3 regions of the Pantoea sp. C1E2 genome follow, and region 2 is predicted to be linked to each of the others. Evidence: predicted binding sites of a transcription regulator. Region 2 holds the regulator's gene; each other region holds the start of a gene.
The links. The regulator LexA, encoded in region 2, represses DNA repair genes until DNA is damaged. The targets are predictions, from matches to a motif close to TNCTGTATGTACATACAGNA.
Positions count from the first base shown of each region.

Region 1: a site for LexA is predicted at 2,663-2,682, ahead of ACXI0A_RS08415 (DNA translocase FtsK 4TM domain-containing protein). Genes of this name have one in related genera too.
Region 3: a site for LexA is predicted at 2,665-2,684, ahead of umuD (translesion error-prone DNA polymerase V autoproteolytic subunit). Genes of this name have one in related genera too.

Region 1 is NZ_JBSZHT010000002.1:1,738,398-1,744,176, reverse strand. Features, by position in the region: gene ACXI0A_RS08415 (DNA translocase FtsK 4TM domain-containing protein) at 1-2,601, opposite strand, end outside; gene lrp (leucine-responsive transcriptional regulator Lrp) at 2,721-3,215, opposite strand; gene ACXI0A_RS08405 (hypothetical protein) at 3,482-3,703, opposite strand; gene trxB (thioredoxin-disulfide reductase) at 3,736-4,701, shown strand; gene cydD (heme ABC transporter permease/ATP-binding protein CydD) at 4,848-5,779, shown strand, end outside.
Region 2 is NZ_JBSZHT010000002.1:618,350-624,128, forward strand. Features, by position in the region: gene plsB (glycerol-3-phosphate 1-O-acyltransferase PlsB) at 1-2,212, opposite strand, end outside; gene ACXI0A_RS03075 (diacylglycerol kinase) at 2,339-2,707, shown strand; gene lexA (transcriptional repressor LexA) at 2,813-3,427, shown strand; gene dinF (MATE family efflux transporter DinF) at 3,554-4,876, shown strand; gene ACXI0A_RS03090 (CsbD family protein) at 5,040-5,252, shown strand; gene zur (zinc uptake transcriptional repressor Zur) at 5,323-5,779, opposite strand, start outside.
Region 3 is NZ_JBSZHT010000001.1:14,768-20,546, reverse strand. Features, by position in the region: partial or broken gene umuC (translesion error-prone DNA polymerase V subunit UmuC) at 1-836, opposite strand, end outside; gene umuC (translesion error-prone DNA polymerase V subunit UmuC) at 853-2,127, opposite strand; gene umuD (translesion error-prone DNA polymerase V autoproteolytic subunit) at 2,136-2,585, opposite strand; gene ACXI0A_RS00075 (ArsR/SmtB family transcription factor) at 2,934-3,269, shown strand; gene arsH (arsenical resistance protein ArsH) at 3,266-3,988, shown strand; gene arsC (glutaredoxin-dependent arsenate reductase) at 4,047-4,475, opposite strand; gene ACXI0A_RS00060 (arsenic transporter) at 4,525-5,779, opposite strand, start outside.

The DNA of each region.
Region 1 (5,779 bases), 1.1 Mb from region 2:
TTCAGTCAGCAAATGCGGAATGCCTTCGTAGACGGACAGCTCCAGCATTTTCGGGTCGATCATGATAAAGCGCACTTCTTCCGGCGTGGCTTTATACAGCATGCTGATGATCATGGTGTTCACACCGACCGACTTACCGGAACCGGTGGTACCGGCAACCAGCAGGTGCGGCATCTTCGCCAGATCGGCTACCACCGGTTGACCCGAAATATCTTTACCCAGCACCACCGCCAGCGGTGACGGGTTATCGCGGAACTTGTCGCAGTCCAGCACTTCACGCAGATACACGGTTTGGCGATGTTTGTTCGGTAATTCCAGCCCGACATACGGCTTGCCTGGAATCACTTCCACCACACGAACCGCAACGGCTGAAAGCGAACGAGCCAAATCGCGCGACAGGTTAGAGATACGGGCGGCTTTCACGCCAGGCGCAAGATCAAGCTCAAAGCGGGTAATCACCGGGCCAGGCGAGATGCCCACCACCTCGGCTTTCACACGATAATCGGCCAGACGCGCTTCCACCAGACGTGCCGTTTGCTCAAGCGCGAACATATCCACCGGCTCTTCTTCCGAAGGCGGCGAGGTCAGCAGATCGAGTGTCGGCAGCGGCGTGGAAGGCCTCTCCAGCGGACGTTCATGGCGCACCAGGAACGGATGGAACAGGCTGTCTTGCGCAGGAGCAACCGGTTGAGGCGCTTCTGCTGGCGCAGAATAACTCTCTGACTCGGATGATGACCACGGGCTGTTGTGTTCATTCAGCGAAGGCATGGCTTCCGGCTGAGGTGCAGCAGGCTGTTGCCATTGCGCAGGCGCTTCAGGCTGCGGTGTGGCTGGTTGCTGCCACTGTGCAGGTGCTTGAGGCTGTGGTGCAGCAGGTTGTTGCCACTGCGCAGGAGCTTCCGGCTCAGGCGTCGCAGCAATGGTAAACAACGGCTCGCTGGGGCTGTCATCGACCAGGTCTTTCATTGGCGAAAAATCAAAGGCCGATGAGGTATCCAGGTTAAATGCCGGGCCTTCATTGGCTTCAGGTTGCTGATAGCGCTGTTGCTGCTGAGCCGCAAACTGATTGGCCAACTGAGCCTGATGCAGATCCTCTTCATCATCTTCGACTTGATGCTGTCCGGTCTCTGCATAGCGCTGCTGTTGCTGGGACGCAAACGCTTCGCGCAGTTGGGCTTCCTGCAACGCAGTATCCTCTTCATGATCCTGTAGAGGTTCATGATAGGTCGCCGTCATTTCAGGCAGTTGCTGTTCGGCTTCTTCTCGCGCTTTGTCTTCCGCCATACGCTGTGACGGCAACTTAATGCCGTAAGAAGCCAGCTCACGACGGGTAGGCAGTTTAACTTTGTTCGGACGCGGTAATTCAGGGCCAATACCCTGCTTCACCTGAGGATTATAATCGCGCTCAGGCACCACATCGAATGCCGGCATATAAGCTGAAGCCGTTTTCGCTGCTGCTGCACCCAACGCTGCGGCTGCCGCTGTGTTCAGAGAAGCGGATGATTGAGCGGCGTCCTGCCAGTTCCCCATGCGCGGCCCTTCATCATCATCCACCGGTGAGAACGTTGAAGGCGCAGGTTCGCTCGGGACTTCAAAGCGATAGAGCGGCGGCGCGGGTTGGATAACCGGTTCAGGCGCAGATGGCGGTGCTGCAACAGGCTGTGCTAGCGCAGCCTCATCAGCGCTGTGATGCATAGGAGCCGGCTCGGCTGCTGCGTTGACCACCGGGGGCTGCACAACGGGAGCCTGGTGTGCAGCTTCAGCGGTCACCGCAATGGCCGCTGCAGTTGCTGCACTGGCTTTGGCTAACAGAGGATCATCCGGCAACTGTTCGGCGATAGGCTCGGCCACTTTACGCGGTTTAGCCAGCAGAACGTCATCATCTTCCTCATGCGATTGCGCAGCACGAAGCGGAAGCGCAGCCTGTTCTGCATGCTCTTCCTCTTCTTCGTACTCATCTTCTTCCTGCCAGGGTTCGTCATGACGTGAGCGGTTGCTGGCAAAGGTCAGCACGCCCATCACCACGCTACCGATTTTTTCGGCGATGGTTAGCCACGACCACCCGGTATACAAGGTAATACCTGCCGCCCAGACACAGATCAGCGTCAAAGTACCGCCTGCAGAACTGAACCAGGGTGCCATAGCATTGCTGACGAGGCTGCCAATCACACCGCCCGAAGCAAAGTACCAGATGTCATCGACGTTCAGCGCGGCTAAACCGCAAGTGGTCACCACCAGCGCCAGCACGCCAATCAGGCGCAAGCCCACCGCAAAGTAATCGATGTAATCCTGGCGATCGCGCTGACGGAATGTAATCCAGCACAAGCCAATGATCACCGGAGGAATGGCATACGCCATCACGCCGAAAATGAATAAGAGGGTATCCGCCAGCCATGCGCCAACACTGCCGCCCAAATTATGGATCGGTTCATGCCAGGCGGTCTGCGACCAGCTTGGATCGGAAGGATTGAAGCTAACCAGCGACACCATCAAATAGATGGCGAACAGGGCCACAAGGATGAGCAACGCTTCCAGCAGCCTGCGTCCACTGCTCAGCGGTTGTAACGAAACGTCTTTATCTTCTGTATATTCCTGGCTCAAGAGAACTCTCCAGGTGCCTGTAAATTAAGAAGGCAACAGCGCCGGGCAAGCCCGACGCTGTTCCTGTATGAATTCACAGGAGTGTACCGAATTCCTGCAAGTTATGCACCTGCCCTGCATCAACGGGTTTTGATCACCAGACGATTGCTCTGTTTGACCTCTTCCATTACCACGTATGTACGAGTGTCGTTTACACCCGGCAGGCGCAGCAAGGTTTCACCCAAAAGCTTACGATAGGCGGACATGTCCGGCACGCGAGTTTTCAACAGGTAGTCAAAGTCACCGGAAACGAGGTGACACTCTTGAGTTTCCTCAAGTTTTTGCACAGCGGCGTTAAATTGCTCAAACACATCTGGCGCACCACGATTCAGAGTAATCTCAACGAATACCAGCAGTGAAGCATCCAGATAATGTGGATTCAGCTGTGCGGTGTAACCCAGAATGAAGCCCTGACGCTCCAGGCGACGCACACGCTCAAGACACGGCGTAGGTGATAAGCCAACACGTTTTGAAAGCTCAACATTGGAAATACGACCGTCTTTCTGCAATTCATTCAGAATGTTTCTGTCGATACGATCCAGGTCTTTACCGGGGCGTTTCTTATTGTCTACCATTATTATTGTCTCTCTTAATTCCTTCCCTTTACCTGCCACACCCTGAAAACGCTCATTGTTCAGGGCCTTACTGAAGTGAAGACGATAAGTCTGTGCAGTAACGCATCCATCCGTATGAAGCATGTTGTCTGTCCACATCATGCGTCATTACCAATGTCAGACTGAGTTTATCCGGCAAAAATGTGCAAAACAGAAATGAAATTCTGTTTTGAACCGCTAAATATTCTCCGCTTCTGGTAATGTTTTCGCAAAACAGCAGGCGATTGTCAAAGTAAAACATCCAAATTCAGTACAAGATGCCAGATAGAGTTCTGGGTTGCTGTTTTTAAATGAGAATTTTTATGCTGCTGCACCAGAATTTGCCGAGCATTGCCCCCTTTTGGCGCAATCGGCGTGCAAATTTCACACTCATCGACTACGCCGCTTGCAGCGATTGTTATCAAAATTGCTGAAACCTTTTTTTGCTGCGCTAATTTCCCTACAATCAAAAACTATGTTGTCGAAAAAAACTGAGGAACGCATGAGTACGGCCAAACACAGTAAGCTGCTCATTTTAGGCTCCGGCCCTGCCGGATATACCGCGGCAGTCTATGCCGCCCGCGCTAACCTGAATCCGGTATTGATTACCGGGCTAGAAAAAGGCGGTCAGCTCACTACCACAACTGAAGTTGAGAACTGGCCAGGCGATCCGAACGATCTGACCGGACCCGCGTTGATGGAACGTATGCAAGAGCATGCAGAAAAATTCAACACCGAAATTATTTTCGACCATATTCATAAGGTTGATTTGCAAAATCGCCCCTTCCGTTTAACGGGTGACAGTGGTGAATACACCGCTGACGCACTGATTATTGCAACCGGCGCTTCCGCACGTTATCTCGGCCTGCCTTCTGAGGAAGCATTCAAGGGCAAAGGCGTTTCCGCCTGTGCGACCTGTGACGGTTTCTTCTATCGTAATCAGGAAGTCGCGGTCATCGGTGGCGGTAATACTGCGGTGGAAGAAGCACTTTACCTGGCAAATATCGCAGCGAAAGTGCACTTGATTCACCGTCGCGATAGCTTCCGTGCTGAAAAAATCCTGATCGATCGGCTGATGGAAAAAGTGCGCAACGGCAATATCGTGCTGCACACTGACCGCACGCTGGAAGAAGTGGTCGGCGATCAGATGGGCGTGACCGGCGTAAAACTGCTGTCAACAAAGGGTGAAGAGCCTGAATTGCTTGAAGTCGCAGGTCTATTCGTCGCTATCGGCCACAGCCCGAACACTGCAATTTTCGATGGCCAGTTGGCGCTGGAAAACGGCTATATCAAAGTCCAGTCCGGCCTGCAGGGCAATGCGACGCAAACCAGCATTGCTGGCGTCTTTGCGGCAGGTGATGTGATGGACCATATTTATCGCCAGGCGATCACCTCTGCCGGTACCGGCTGTATGGCGGCGCTGGATGCAGAACGCTACCTGGATGGGCTTGTTAAAACCGATCTGTAACTTGTTAATAAGCTGATCATAATTGCTAAGAGGCGACCTGTTTTGGTCGCCTTTTTTATTGCCTGCATGCTAAAGTTCATGCGCTTAATATTTCCGGACACTTTATCCGGTTTTGCCTCTCTCCATCAGTGATCAAACGGCTTCGCATGGAAAAATCACGGCAGCAACATCTTCTTCGCTGGCTTCGTCAGCAACGTCTTCATGGCGCACGCAGTTTACGTGCCGCATCGTTATTTGGTTTTGCCGGCGCGCTGGTGATTATTGCTCAGGCCTGGCTGCTGGCCTCGCTACTGCAAAATCTCATCGTGGCGCAACAACCGCGCGGTGCCCTGCTGACTGATTTCATCCTGCTACTGCTTTGCTTTGTCCTCCGCGCAGGTCTGCACTATGCGCGTGAAATGGCGGGTTACCGTGCTGGGGTCGCCATCCGTCGTGCTCTGCGTAAACAGGTGCTGGATAAGCTGAACGATCTCGGTCCGGCCTGGGTTCAGGGCAAACCGGCGGGAAGCTGGGCAACGCTGCTTCTTGAGCAAATTGAAGAGATGCAGGAGTATTACGCGCGATATTTGCCTCAAATGTCGCTGGCCGTCTTTATCCCCTTTGCCATCCTGATCGCTATCTTCCCAATTAACTGGGCAGCGGGATTGATTCTGCTCGCGACAGCGCCGCTGATTCCGATTTTTATGGCGATGGTCGGCATGGGTGCCGCTGATGCAAACCGTCGCAACTTCCTGGCGCTGACGCGCCTGAGCGGCGATTTTTATGACCGACTCCGCGGGCGTGAAACATTGCGTCTGTTCCATCGGGCTGAAGCTGAACAGCATGCGATCGCTGAAAGCACTACGGATTTTCGTCAGCGCACCATGGAAGTGCTACGTCTTGCCTTTCTCTCTTCCGCGGTATTGGAATTCTTTGCCTCACTGGCGATTGCTGTGGTCGCGGTCTATTTCGGCTTTTCCTATCTTGGCGAACTCAATTTCGGTCATTACGGCACTGGCGTGACCTTGTTTGCCGGATTCCTGGCGCTGATCCTGGCGCCCGAGTTTTTTCAGCCGCTGCGCGATCTCGGAACTTTTTA
Region 2 (5,779 bases):
GCGCCAGCGTACGGCTTTCCTTCTCCAGCGTGCCGCGGTTGATCGTCGGCTTGGCACTCAGAATCGCAAAGGTGATAGCAAAACGCTGTAGCGTTTCACGGATACCGGCAGCCAGCAGTTGCAGCGAGCGATGACGCACAGGATTCATGCGTAATTGACCATCCTGCGCGGTGATCAAACCCTGTCGCGCCATCTCAGCACAGAGTGCATTCAGCACGCCTGGCAGTTCTGAGTTATCCCAACGCAGGAAAAGCTCACTCTTCAGCATCGGATACACCAGGCTCACCTGACGCAGTAACTCCGCCTCACTGATCTCACGATGCTGCTGCACGATAGCGGCAATCAGCGATGGCATGACCAGCATGTGGTGAATGTTGTTGCGATAATAGGTCATCAGGACTGCCTGCTCGCGCGGCAGAATGATGATGTCGCCAATACTGTCTTTTTCCGTCTCGAACTTATTCATGCCCATGGCGTGATCAAGCAGCGCTTCGGCAGTCATATCCGGCACGGTCGCTTCTGGCGAATAAGGCACGTTACGCAGCAGCTGGGTATAGCATTCCAGTTGCTCAATCAACTGTTCACGCGTCAAAGAGCGCTGACGTGAAGCCAGCAACGCGGTGACGCACAGGTTCATGGCATTGGCGGCACCGGCTTCGTTGATACGCACCATTAGACGTGCCGCGATGTCATTCACCGTCGGCGTCATCCATGCCGGACGCAGTGGCTCAATCGGATCGATCGCATCACGCCATTCCGGCACGTTTTTGTTCAGGTAGTTCATCAGCGGCAAGGGTTCGCCGAAGTTGACGTAGCCCTGACCAAGATTGCGCAGTTTGCGCAGCCCGCGAACCATCTGCAGGAAGCTTTCTTTCTCTTTGGCCGCGCCACGTAGCTCTTTGGCGTAAGTCCCCACTTCCATGACGTGTTCATAACCGATGTAGATCGGAACGAAGGTAATCGGGCGACTACCGCCACGCAGCATGGCTTGCAACGTCATCGACAGCGTGCCGGTTTTAGGATCCAGCAGTCGGCCCGTACGCGAGCGTCCACCTTCAACAAAGTACTCTACCGAATAACCGCGGCTGAACAGCTCGCCCAGATATTCGCGGAATACCGTGGAATAGAGCTTATTGCCCTTGAAGGTACGACGGATAAAGAAAGCGCCCAGGCGACGGAAAATCGGACCCGCTGGCCAGAAGTTCAGGTTAATGCCCGCTGCGATATGAGGCGGAACCAAACCCTGATGGTAGAGCACGTAAGAGAGCAGCAAATAGTCCATGTGACTGCGATGGCAGGGCACATACACAATCTCGTGGCCATCTTGCGCCAGCTGACGCACGCGCTCGCCACCATTGACGTTGATGCCCTGATAGAGACGGCTCCACAGCCAGCCCATGACGCGGTCGGTCACGCGGATGGCTTCATACGAGAAGTTAGCCGCGACTTCTTCCATCATCTCAACGGCGTTCTGCTGGGCCTTCTCGTGCGAGATTTTTTTGCTGCGCGCTTCATCTTCAACCGCTTTTTCAATCGCTTTGGATTGCAGCAGCTTGTTGAACAGATCCTGACGCGCAGGCAGACGTGGGCCTACAGCAGCCAGGCGCTGACGCGCAAAATGAATGCGTGCCACGCGTGCCAGCTTTTGGGCAATCGACTTATCGGTACCGTGCTCCGTGGCCATCTGGCGCAGGGAAACGGTCGGCGAGAAGCGCACAAAGCTGTCACGTCCGTGCCACAGAATGGCGAAGAATTTCTCTATGCCATTAAGGATGCGCAGATGCGGCGTGTCTTCACCCTGAATTTCGCGTCCTGGCGCACGACCAAACATCACCGCAACCGGTAACATTTGTACGTCGAGATCAGGATTACTGCGGTGCAGATCGAGATAGTCGTGGAATAGCTTCACGGACTCAGGATTTGCTACGAAATAGGGGAATACGCGCGGGCCATCGTGAATAAACACATGACGTGGCAGCAGAGTGCCATCGATCTCCAGCGGGGCCAGCGGATCGGGCAGATCATGGTTGAGACACTGCGCCCGTAATGTGAGCAGGTCAGCCTTTGAATCGTAAGGCAAAACATACATCACTGGACGAGTCGGATCGATCCCATGTTCAGAGACAGGATCGGTCGGAATGACCTTACTCTTTACTAAAAAAGAGAGTGGTAAATTCAATAGTTTGTAATAAAGTTTACGCCAACCTGACATAGACAACTTAAAGCCTCTTGTTAGCAAAGCGCGGCAAGCATACCAGAAAGTAAATCGAAGATCTGTGGCTGCACCATCTCATACAGCCCACTCATTGACGCCAAATCACCTCAAGGGTTCCACAGCATGGCAAATAACGTCACCGGTATTCAAAGAATAGTGAATGCAGCCGGTTATTCCTGGCAGGGCCTGCGTGCCGCCTGGCAACATGAAGCCGCATTTCGCCAGGAAGCCATTGCTGCACTGGTGGCCATTGTGGTGGCCTGCTGGCTGGATGTCGATGTGATTTCCCGAGTGCTGATGATTGGCTCCGTGGTGTTGGTGATCATCGTTGAAATCCTGAATAGCGCCATTGAAGCGGTAGTCGATCGCATTGGGCAAGAGCGCCATCCCTTAGCGGGACGAGCAAAAGATATGGGCTCAGCGGCGGTATTGCTGGCTATATTACTGGCTCTGTTTGTCTGGATCGCGCTGCTCTGGTCGCATTTGCGATAGGTATTCCAGAATCTTCAAACCGCTGATTTTTCCCTCTGTTTTGGTTTTCATTTCGCCAATACCTGTATATACTCACAGCGACTGTATAAACAACCAGGGGGCGGGATGAAAGCGTTAACAGCAAGGCAGCAGCAGGTCTATGATCTGATTCGCGACCATATTAACCAGACCGGCATGCCGCCAACGCGTGCGGAAATTGCTGCGCAACTGGGTTTTCGCTCGCCCAATGCGGCGGAAGAACACCTGAAAGCATTGGCGCGTAAAGGCGTCATTGAGATTGTCTCAGGTGCATCACGTGGTATCCGCCTGCTGATGGAAGAAGAAGTCTCCGAAGGGCTGCCGCTGATCGGCCGCGTGGCTGCCGGTGAACCGTTGCTAGCTCAGGAACACATCGAAGCGCACTATCAGGTTGATGCCAATCTGTTCAAGCCTACTGCCGATTTTCTGCTGCGCGTCAGTGGTATGTCGATGAAAGACATCGGGATTATGGATGGCGACTTACTCGCTGTGCATAAAACGCAGGAAGTCCGTAATGGCCAGGTTGTGGTGGCGCGCATTGATGACGAAGTCACCGTCAAGCGCTGGAAAAAGCAGGGTGCCATTGTGCATCTGCTGCCTGAAAACACCGATTTTCAGCCGATTGTGGTCGATACCCGTGAGCAAGCGCTGACCGTTGAAGGTCTGGCTGTGGGCATCGTGCGTAACGGCGAATGGCTCTAACCTCTCGTTGAATTCCCCCGCTGCGGTTGGTCGCTGTGCTGACCGCAGTCTGATACATTGATTTTCCTCTTCAGGCTGATTGCCGGTTAATGGTCCAATTGACCAGCGCAACAATGGAACGGGCGAATGCGGCTGTTTTCCTCTTCAGATAAAGCATTGTGGCGGCTGGCGCTGCCGATGATCCTCTCCAATATTACCGTTCCGCTACTCGGTGTCGTCGATACGGCAGTGATTGGTCATCTCGATAGTCCCATTTATCTCGGCGGCGTGGCGGTGGGTGCGACAGCGACCAGTTTCATCTTTATGTTGCTGCTGTTTCTGCGTATGAGCACCACCGGTTTGACCGCACAGGCATTTGGTGCGAACGATAAAACCGCACTGGCGCGTGCGTTGACGCAACCGCTGTTAATAGCCCTGGTGGCGGGCGTGCTGTTTGTATTGCTACGTACCCCCTTTAGTTTTGTCGCGGCCTCGTTAATGGGCGGCAGCCCAGAGGTGCAGCATCAGGCACAAATCTTTATCAACATCCGCTGGCTTAGCGCACCGGCAACGTTAGCCAATCTGGTGATATTAGGCTGGTTGCTCGGCGTGCAGTATGCGCGTGCACCAATGGTACTGCTGATTGTCGGCAATCTGGTGAATATCCTGCTCGACCTCCTGTTTGTACTTAAGCTGCACTGGGGCGTTGCGGGTGCAGCGGCAGCGACTGCTGTGGCGGAATATGTCACGCTGGGCGTGGGGTTGTGGATGGTGGTGCGCGTGCTCAAGCTGCGCGGTATCTCTTTCAGTCTGCTAAAACAGAGCTGGCGTGGTGATGCAGCACGGCTGTTTCGCCTCAATCGCGACATCATGTTGCGCTCGCTGATGGTGCAAATCTGCTTCGCGTCCCTCACCCTGCTTGGGGCTCGTTTGGGGCCTGATATTGTCGCTGTAAATGCGGTATTGCTGATGTTCCTCACTTTCACGGCCTACGCGTTGGATGGTTTTGCCTATGCCGTAGAGGCCTGCTCGGGCGAAGCTGTGGGAGCGAGAGATCGCAGTCGCTTGTTATTGATTTGGCATGCCGCCTGTCGGCAGGCCGGTATCGTTGCCCTGGCGTTTGCAGCGATCTATGCGCTAACCGGCCCCCAAATTGTGGCGTTGCTCACCTCGCTTGAATCACTGCGTGAGATGGCCGATCGCTATCTGGCATGGCAAGTGATTCTGCCGTTGGTCGGAGTCTGGTGCTATCTGCTGGATGGTATGTTTATCGGCGCCACGCGCGGGCGTGAAATGCGTAACAGCATGGTGATAGCCGCTATAGGTTATGGACTGGCGCTGCTGACACTCCCCTGGCTCGGTAATCACGGTTTATGGCTGGCGGTAGCGGTATTCCTCACTCTGCGGGGCGTGACGCTATGGTGGGTGTGGCGCCGTCACTGGCGGCATGACACCTGGTTTGGTGCTTAAATAAGCGAAGCGTAACCTACAGATTAATCTGTATTTTTTGCGCAATCCCAACTGGCTACTATAATTATCTCAAACGGCGCAATTGAGTAGCGCGTTGTGTGGGTGATTACCCTATTTCTTAGGGGATCATCACATCTCACTCAGGATGATGTGGAGGATTATTATGAACAAAGACGAAGCGAGCGGTAACTGGAAGCAGTTCAAAGGGAAAATGAAAGAGAAGTGGGGCAAGCTGACGGATGATGATATGACTGTCATCGAAGGTAAACGCGATCAGCTTGTTGGTAAAATTCAGGAACGCTACGGCTATGCGAAAGACCAGGCTGAAAGCGAAGTGAAAGACTGGGAAAGTCACAATAAAGACTACCGCTGGTAGCTTTTAGTGAATTAAGGAAGATGCTCCTACCCCGCCGATCACCCGTCGGCACGGCACAGGGAAGTGCCACTCAACCTTTTCTTACCCTCTTCTTCATATCCGTTTCATGGTCATGTTTGCAGCTATCATGATGTTTACAGGCAGCGACTTCAGCGCAGTTTTCGCATAAACCATGTGCTTCAATTACCGTGTGACGCAAAGAGAACCCCGCCTGATCGGCTAATCCCGCAATGATTTTCTCCACGCCATGTGCATGCTTTTCACTGACCGCAGCACAACCATCACAGACCAGCATCACTGACGTATGTGCAGGCTCGTCGAAATGGTGGCAAACCACATAGCTGTTATTCGATTCAACACGATGAATGAAGCCCTGCTCCAGCAGAAAATCCAGCGCGCGATAGATGGTCGGCGGTTTTGCCTGCGGCTCGCTGATGCGGAGTTGATCCAGCAGATCATAAGCACTGATCGAACCATTCTGCTCAGCCATTAAACGCAGCACTTCAGCGCGTTGAGTGGTCAGGCGC
Region 3 (5,779 bases), on a different contig from region 2:
CATGATGCCGGCTTTTGCGTAACGGAAGCCGGGCCGCCAGATAGTATCGAGCGACTTTACGGCGGCTTCAATAATGTCACGGGTGTCCTGCGTGCCGACCTGCAGCCTGACATACGCAGTGCTGCCGTAACCTGGCTGACCGGTATCAAAGGGTGACGTGCGGATAAAAACCGACACGTGATGGCAGAACTGCCGATCAGCACGCAGCTTTTCGCCAACGCGTTCGGCGTAGGTACAAATGGCCTGGCGCATCGCATCATAGGTTGTAATACGTTCTCCGAAACTCAGCTGACAACGATTTGCTGCTTTGGCGGAGGAGCATCCTCCATCTCAATGCAGGCTTCGCCGTTGAGCTCCCGTACGGTACGCTCCAGCACGACGCTGAAGTTTTTACGGATGAAAGTGGGGGAGGCACGAGAGAGGTCGAGCGCGGTTTTGATACCCAGAAGATTAAGTCGCTTGCTAATCCTGGAGCCAACACCCCAGACTTCTTCAACCGGCTGTCTGAAAAGCATCGCCTCTATGCGCCCGGGGTTATTGGGCGTTAAAGCCAGCACGCCGCGAAACTGTGGCCATTCCTTACTTGCCCACTGGGCCGATTTTGCCAGGGTTTTGGTTGGACCGAGCCCAACGCTAACTGTCAATCCGGTGCAAGATTTTACGTGCATCCGGACCATGTGGCCAAAATCTTCATAGGGCATTGTCATCTCCATACCGGTGCAGTCACAGAACCCTTCATCCACTGAATACACTTCCAGACGAGGGACCACTTCTTCAATACATGACATCACTCTGGTGCTCATTGAATGGTTTATGTGGAATACAGATTCAACAGCTTAATTAATAACCGTCTCAGAGCACACGTGCTTTAGGAATGTCTGACCAGCGCGTGGTCCAGGCAGGGCTAAGCATTTCACGCTTCATTTTCCATTCCATGCTAATCCCCTGTCCGGCAAACCACACATTTCCCAGTCCTGACTGGTTAATGCCGTCCAATACCTTCATCAGCTGTGCGCTGTTAGCCCGTGGCCGATTATCGTCAAACAGATTTAGCTGGCTTACGCCGTTCGGCGTAAAGTTATCAAGCATGATGCCTGCTTTCATGTATCTGCGACCCTCAAGCCAGATACAATCGAGCGACCGCATCGCAGACTCAATGATGTCCCGCGTATCCTGTGTTGGTAGTGTCAGCTTCTCTCCGGCGCTGTTTCCGTAAAACACCTCACCGCTGGCGTGTGGCGACGTCCGGATAAACACGCCGATGTTGCGGCAGTACTGACGTTCCCCTCGCAGCTTTTCCGCTGCGCGTGCAGCGTACTGACACAGCGCCTGCTGCATGGCTGTTTTTGTTGTAATGCGCTCCCCGAAGCTGCGACTGCAGACTATCTGCTGTTTTGCCGGCGGCAGTTCTTCCAGCGGAATACATGACTCACCGTTCAGCTCGCGTACGGTGCGTTCCAGTACCACGGAAAAGTTATCGCGAATGAACTTTGGACGCGCGCGTGACAGCTGCAGGGCGGTTTCGATGCCCATCAGGCTGAGTCGCTTACCGATTCGCCGTCCCACACCCCATATTTCCTCAACGGGCTGGTTAGCTAGCAGAGTTTCGGTACGTTTCGGATTACCCGGCGTCAGCGCCAGCACGCCGCGAAACTGCTTCCACTCCTTACTCGCCCACTGGGCCGATTTTGCCAGCGTTTTAGTGGGCCCCATGCCGACACCGACGGTAAGACCCGTTGTGGTAAATACATGCGCGCGCAGGCGACGACCAAAAGCTTCGAAGTCCTCACAGCCGTTAATACCGGTAAGATCCAGAAACATCTCATCGATGCTGTACTGTTCGACGCGTGGTGTTATGTCCTCAAGCGCGGTCATTACTCTCTGGCTGAGACTGTGATAAAGCGCATAGTTTGAGCTGAACACGTGTACCTTTTCCGGATAGTGCTGTGTTTTTATCTGGAACCACGGTGCACCCATTTTTATGCCCAGTGCTTTTGCGCCATCAGAGCGCGCAATAACGCAGCCATCGTTATTACTAAGTACGACTACTGGCCTGCCACGCAGGTCCGGGCGGAAAAGCGTCTCACAGCTGGCATAGAAAGAATTGACGTCAGCCAGTCCGAACATGGGCATAATTATCTCCGACGTGCACGTGTACTGTTAAAGAACCAGGTGACAACGCCGAGCAGCTGGAGCTCTTCCGGATAGATGGCGGCGTAAGCAGGGTTCATGGGCAGCAGTGCCACCCGTGGGATCAGCTGCAGGCGCTTAACTGTGAACTCACCTCCAACCTCGGCGATGACGATGTCGCCGTGCGTGGGTGGCTCTGCGCGATCGACCACCATAACATCACCGTCATAAAGCCCCAGCTCCTGCATGCTGTTGCCACTGGCCCGTACGAAGAATGTGGACGCCCGTCTGCGAATACAGAGCTCATTCAGGTCCAGCTCTTTCTCTACATAATCCTGAGCAGGGGAGGGAAAACCAGCTGAGCAGGGATCTGCGTACAGCGGCACCTTTACCGTTGGGGTAAAAATCGGCGGCCATAACAGCGTCAGGCCCTGAGCGCAACTGACCGCTTTCATAACGCGGCGTCCCGGACGTGCTGCCGAGTACGGATTAAGAAAAAAAATGTAAAGCGCATAAAAATCCTCCTTTAAATTATACTGTTTATATGAACAGTATTATTGAGCCTGAAATTTCTGGCAAGAGGAAGCGAAACGGTTATGGCTAAAGCTGTTGTCAGATCGCTGAAATTTTACCGAAATTCTGAGCTATGGCCTTTTTATATGCGCTGCCACTGCAGCCGGGTCAACAGGGTATAAAAGGCTTTCCTTTTGAGTGCAGCCCTTTTATGGCAATAAGAGGCTTGACCATTCAGTAAGCTTTAAATTATATTTCCATTATTCTGGAAATATAGATTTGGTGATGGCATGGACATACAAAATGCTGCTAATGCTCTCAGGGAACTGGGACACGTGACGCGACTGGGAGTTTACCGTGAACTGGTGAAAGCCGGGCCTGAAGGACTGCCCGTGGGTGACATCCAGAAAAGACTGGCTATTCCTGCCTCCACGCTCAGCCATCATCTTTCTGCGCTGATGTCCGCTGGCCTCATAAGTCAGGAACGTCAGAGCCGAACCCTGTTCTGCAGGCCCTGTTATTCGCAGCTTGAGCAGCTGATGGCTTTTCTGACTGAAGAGTGCTGCGCCGGCGGCAGCGACTGCAGCCTGTTCACCGCTATTACCCTTAAAGAGACTCCATTGTGAATAACGTGAATGATGCCCTGAACAATATCGATCCGACGCTCCTGGATGCACCGCTGACGGAAGAAAAGCTGAAGGCAGCAGAGGTGGCACACCCGCCCCGCATCCTGATGCTCTACGGCTCGCTGCGTGAGCGCTCTTACAGCCGTCTCGCCACGGAGGAGGCCGCCCGGCTGCTGATGGCCATGGGCGCGGAAGTTAAAATATTCAATCCGTCCGGCCTGCCGCTGCCGGATGACGCCCCGGAGACGCACCCGAAGGTTGCAGAGCTCCGCGAGCTGGTACTCTGGTCAGAAGGCATGGTCTGGTGCTCGCCGGAGCGTCACGGTGCCATGACCGGCATCATGAAGACGCAGATTGACTGGATACCGCTGACGTCCGGTGCGGTCCGGCCGTCACAGGGAAAAACCCTTGCAGTGATGCAGGTCAGCGGCGGCTCACAGTCCTTCAACGCCGTAAATCAGATGCGCATTCTCGGGCGCTGGATGCGCATGATCACTATCCCGAACCAGTCATCCGTGGCGAAAGCCTGGGCCGAGTTTGATGAGGACGGCCGCATGAAGCCTTCTTCGTATTACGACCGCATCGTGGACGTCATGGAGGAACTGATGAAGTTCACCCTGCTGACGCGCGGGCGAAGCAACTGCCTGACCGACCGCTACAGTGAAAGGAAAGAGAGTGCCGCTCAGCTCTCAGAGCGGGTCAACCAGCGCAGCATATAAAAAAGCCGGCAGATGCCGGCTTTTTTCACACTCGTTATGTCTGCAGCCTGGTGAAAAATCAGTGGCTGACGCGGTGACCGTGCTCATCAATGACCACTTCGCCATCCTCTTTGGTAAACGCTCCCTGCTGCGGATCTGGCAGAATGTCGAGAACCGCTTCGGACGGACGGCAGAGCTTCGTTCCGAGCGGCGTCACCACCACCGGGCGATTAATAAGGATCGGATGAGCCAGCATGGCATCGAGCAGTTCGTTATCGCTGAAGCGGTCTTCTGCAAGGCCGAGCTGCTCGTACGGTTCGGTATTCTTGCGCAGCAGGGCGCGTAAGCTGATGCCCATGTCCGCAATCAGCTTCTTCAGCTCGTCGCGTGACGGCGGTGTTTCCAGATACAGAATAACCTTGGGTTCGGTGCCGCTGTTGCGGATAAGCGCCAGGGTGTTGCGGGACGTCCCGCACGCCGGGTTGTGATAAATGGTGATGTCAGTCATAAGCGGTACTCCGTAAAGGCGCTGCACAGGCACAGCTCCGGGGTTAAGGTTAAACAGACAGGCGCAGGGCCAGCGCGGTCAGCGTCACAAAAAGTACCGGCAGGGTCATCACGATGCCCACGCGGAAGTAGTAGCTCCAGCTGACAGTAATGTTTTTTTGCGCCAGTACGTGCAGCCACAGCAGGGTAGCGAGGCTGCCGATGGGGGTGATCTTCGGGCCGAGGTCGCAGCCGATGATGTTGGCGTAAATCATCGCTTCCTTCACCACGCCCTGTGCGGTGCTGCCGTCAATCGAAAGCGCACCAACCAGCACGGTAGGCATGTTGTTCATGACTGATGAAAGCGCCGCCGTCAGAAAGCCGGTGCCGAGCGTTGCGCCCCAGACACCATGCTCTGCAAACCGGTTCAGGGCGGCAGAAAGGTAATCAGTTAGCCCGGCATTGCGTAGTCCGTATACCACCAGGTACATGCCCAGCGAGAAGATAACGATCTGCCAGGGCGCACCTTTCAGTACCTTTCCGGTATCAATCACATTGCCTTTCCGGGCTACCAGCCAGAGAATAAACGCCGCCACCGCGGCCACAAGGCTGACCGGCACGCCGAGTGGTTCGAGGGCAAAGAAGCCGATCAGCAGCAGGATGAGAACAATCCAGCCGGTTTTAAAGGTACGCGCATCGCGAATGGCCTCACGCGGCGCCTTCAGCTTCGCCAGGTCGTAAGTGGCCGGGATGTCCCTGCGGAAAAACAGGTGCAGCATCACCAGCGTGGCGGCCACGGACGCGATATTCACCGGCACCATCACCGAGGCATACTCGCTGAAACCCAGTTTAAAGAAGTCTGCCGTGACAATGTTCACCAGGTTCGACACGATGAGCGGCAGGCTGGAGGTATCAGCGATGAAGCCTGCCGCCATCACAAACGCCAGCGTGGCGCCCGGGCTGAAGCCCAGCGCCAGCAGCATGGCGATAACGATCGGCGTCAGAATAAGCGCTGCCCCGTCATTGGCGAACAGGGCGGCTACCGCCGCACCCAGCAGAACGATATACGTGAACAGCAGCCGGCCCCTGCCGCCGCCCCAGCGTGAAACGTGCAGCGCGGCCCACTCAAAAAAGCCGGACTCATCAAGCAGCAGGCTGATAATGATGACCGCAATAAACGTGGCCGTGGCGTTCCAGACAATCTGCCAGACTACAGGAATGTCCCCGATGTGTACCACGCCGGTCAGCAGCGCCAGTGCGGCGCCGATAACGGCACTCCAGCCAATGCTGAGCCCTTTCGGCTGCCAGATCACCAGTATCAGGGTC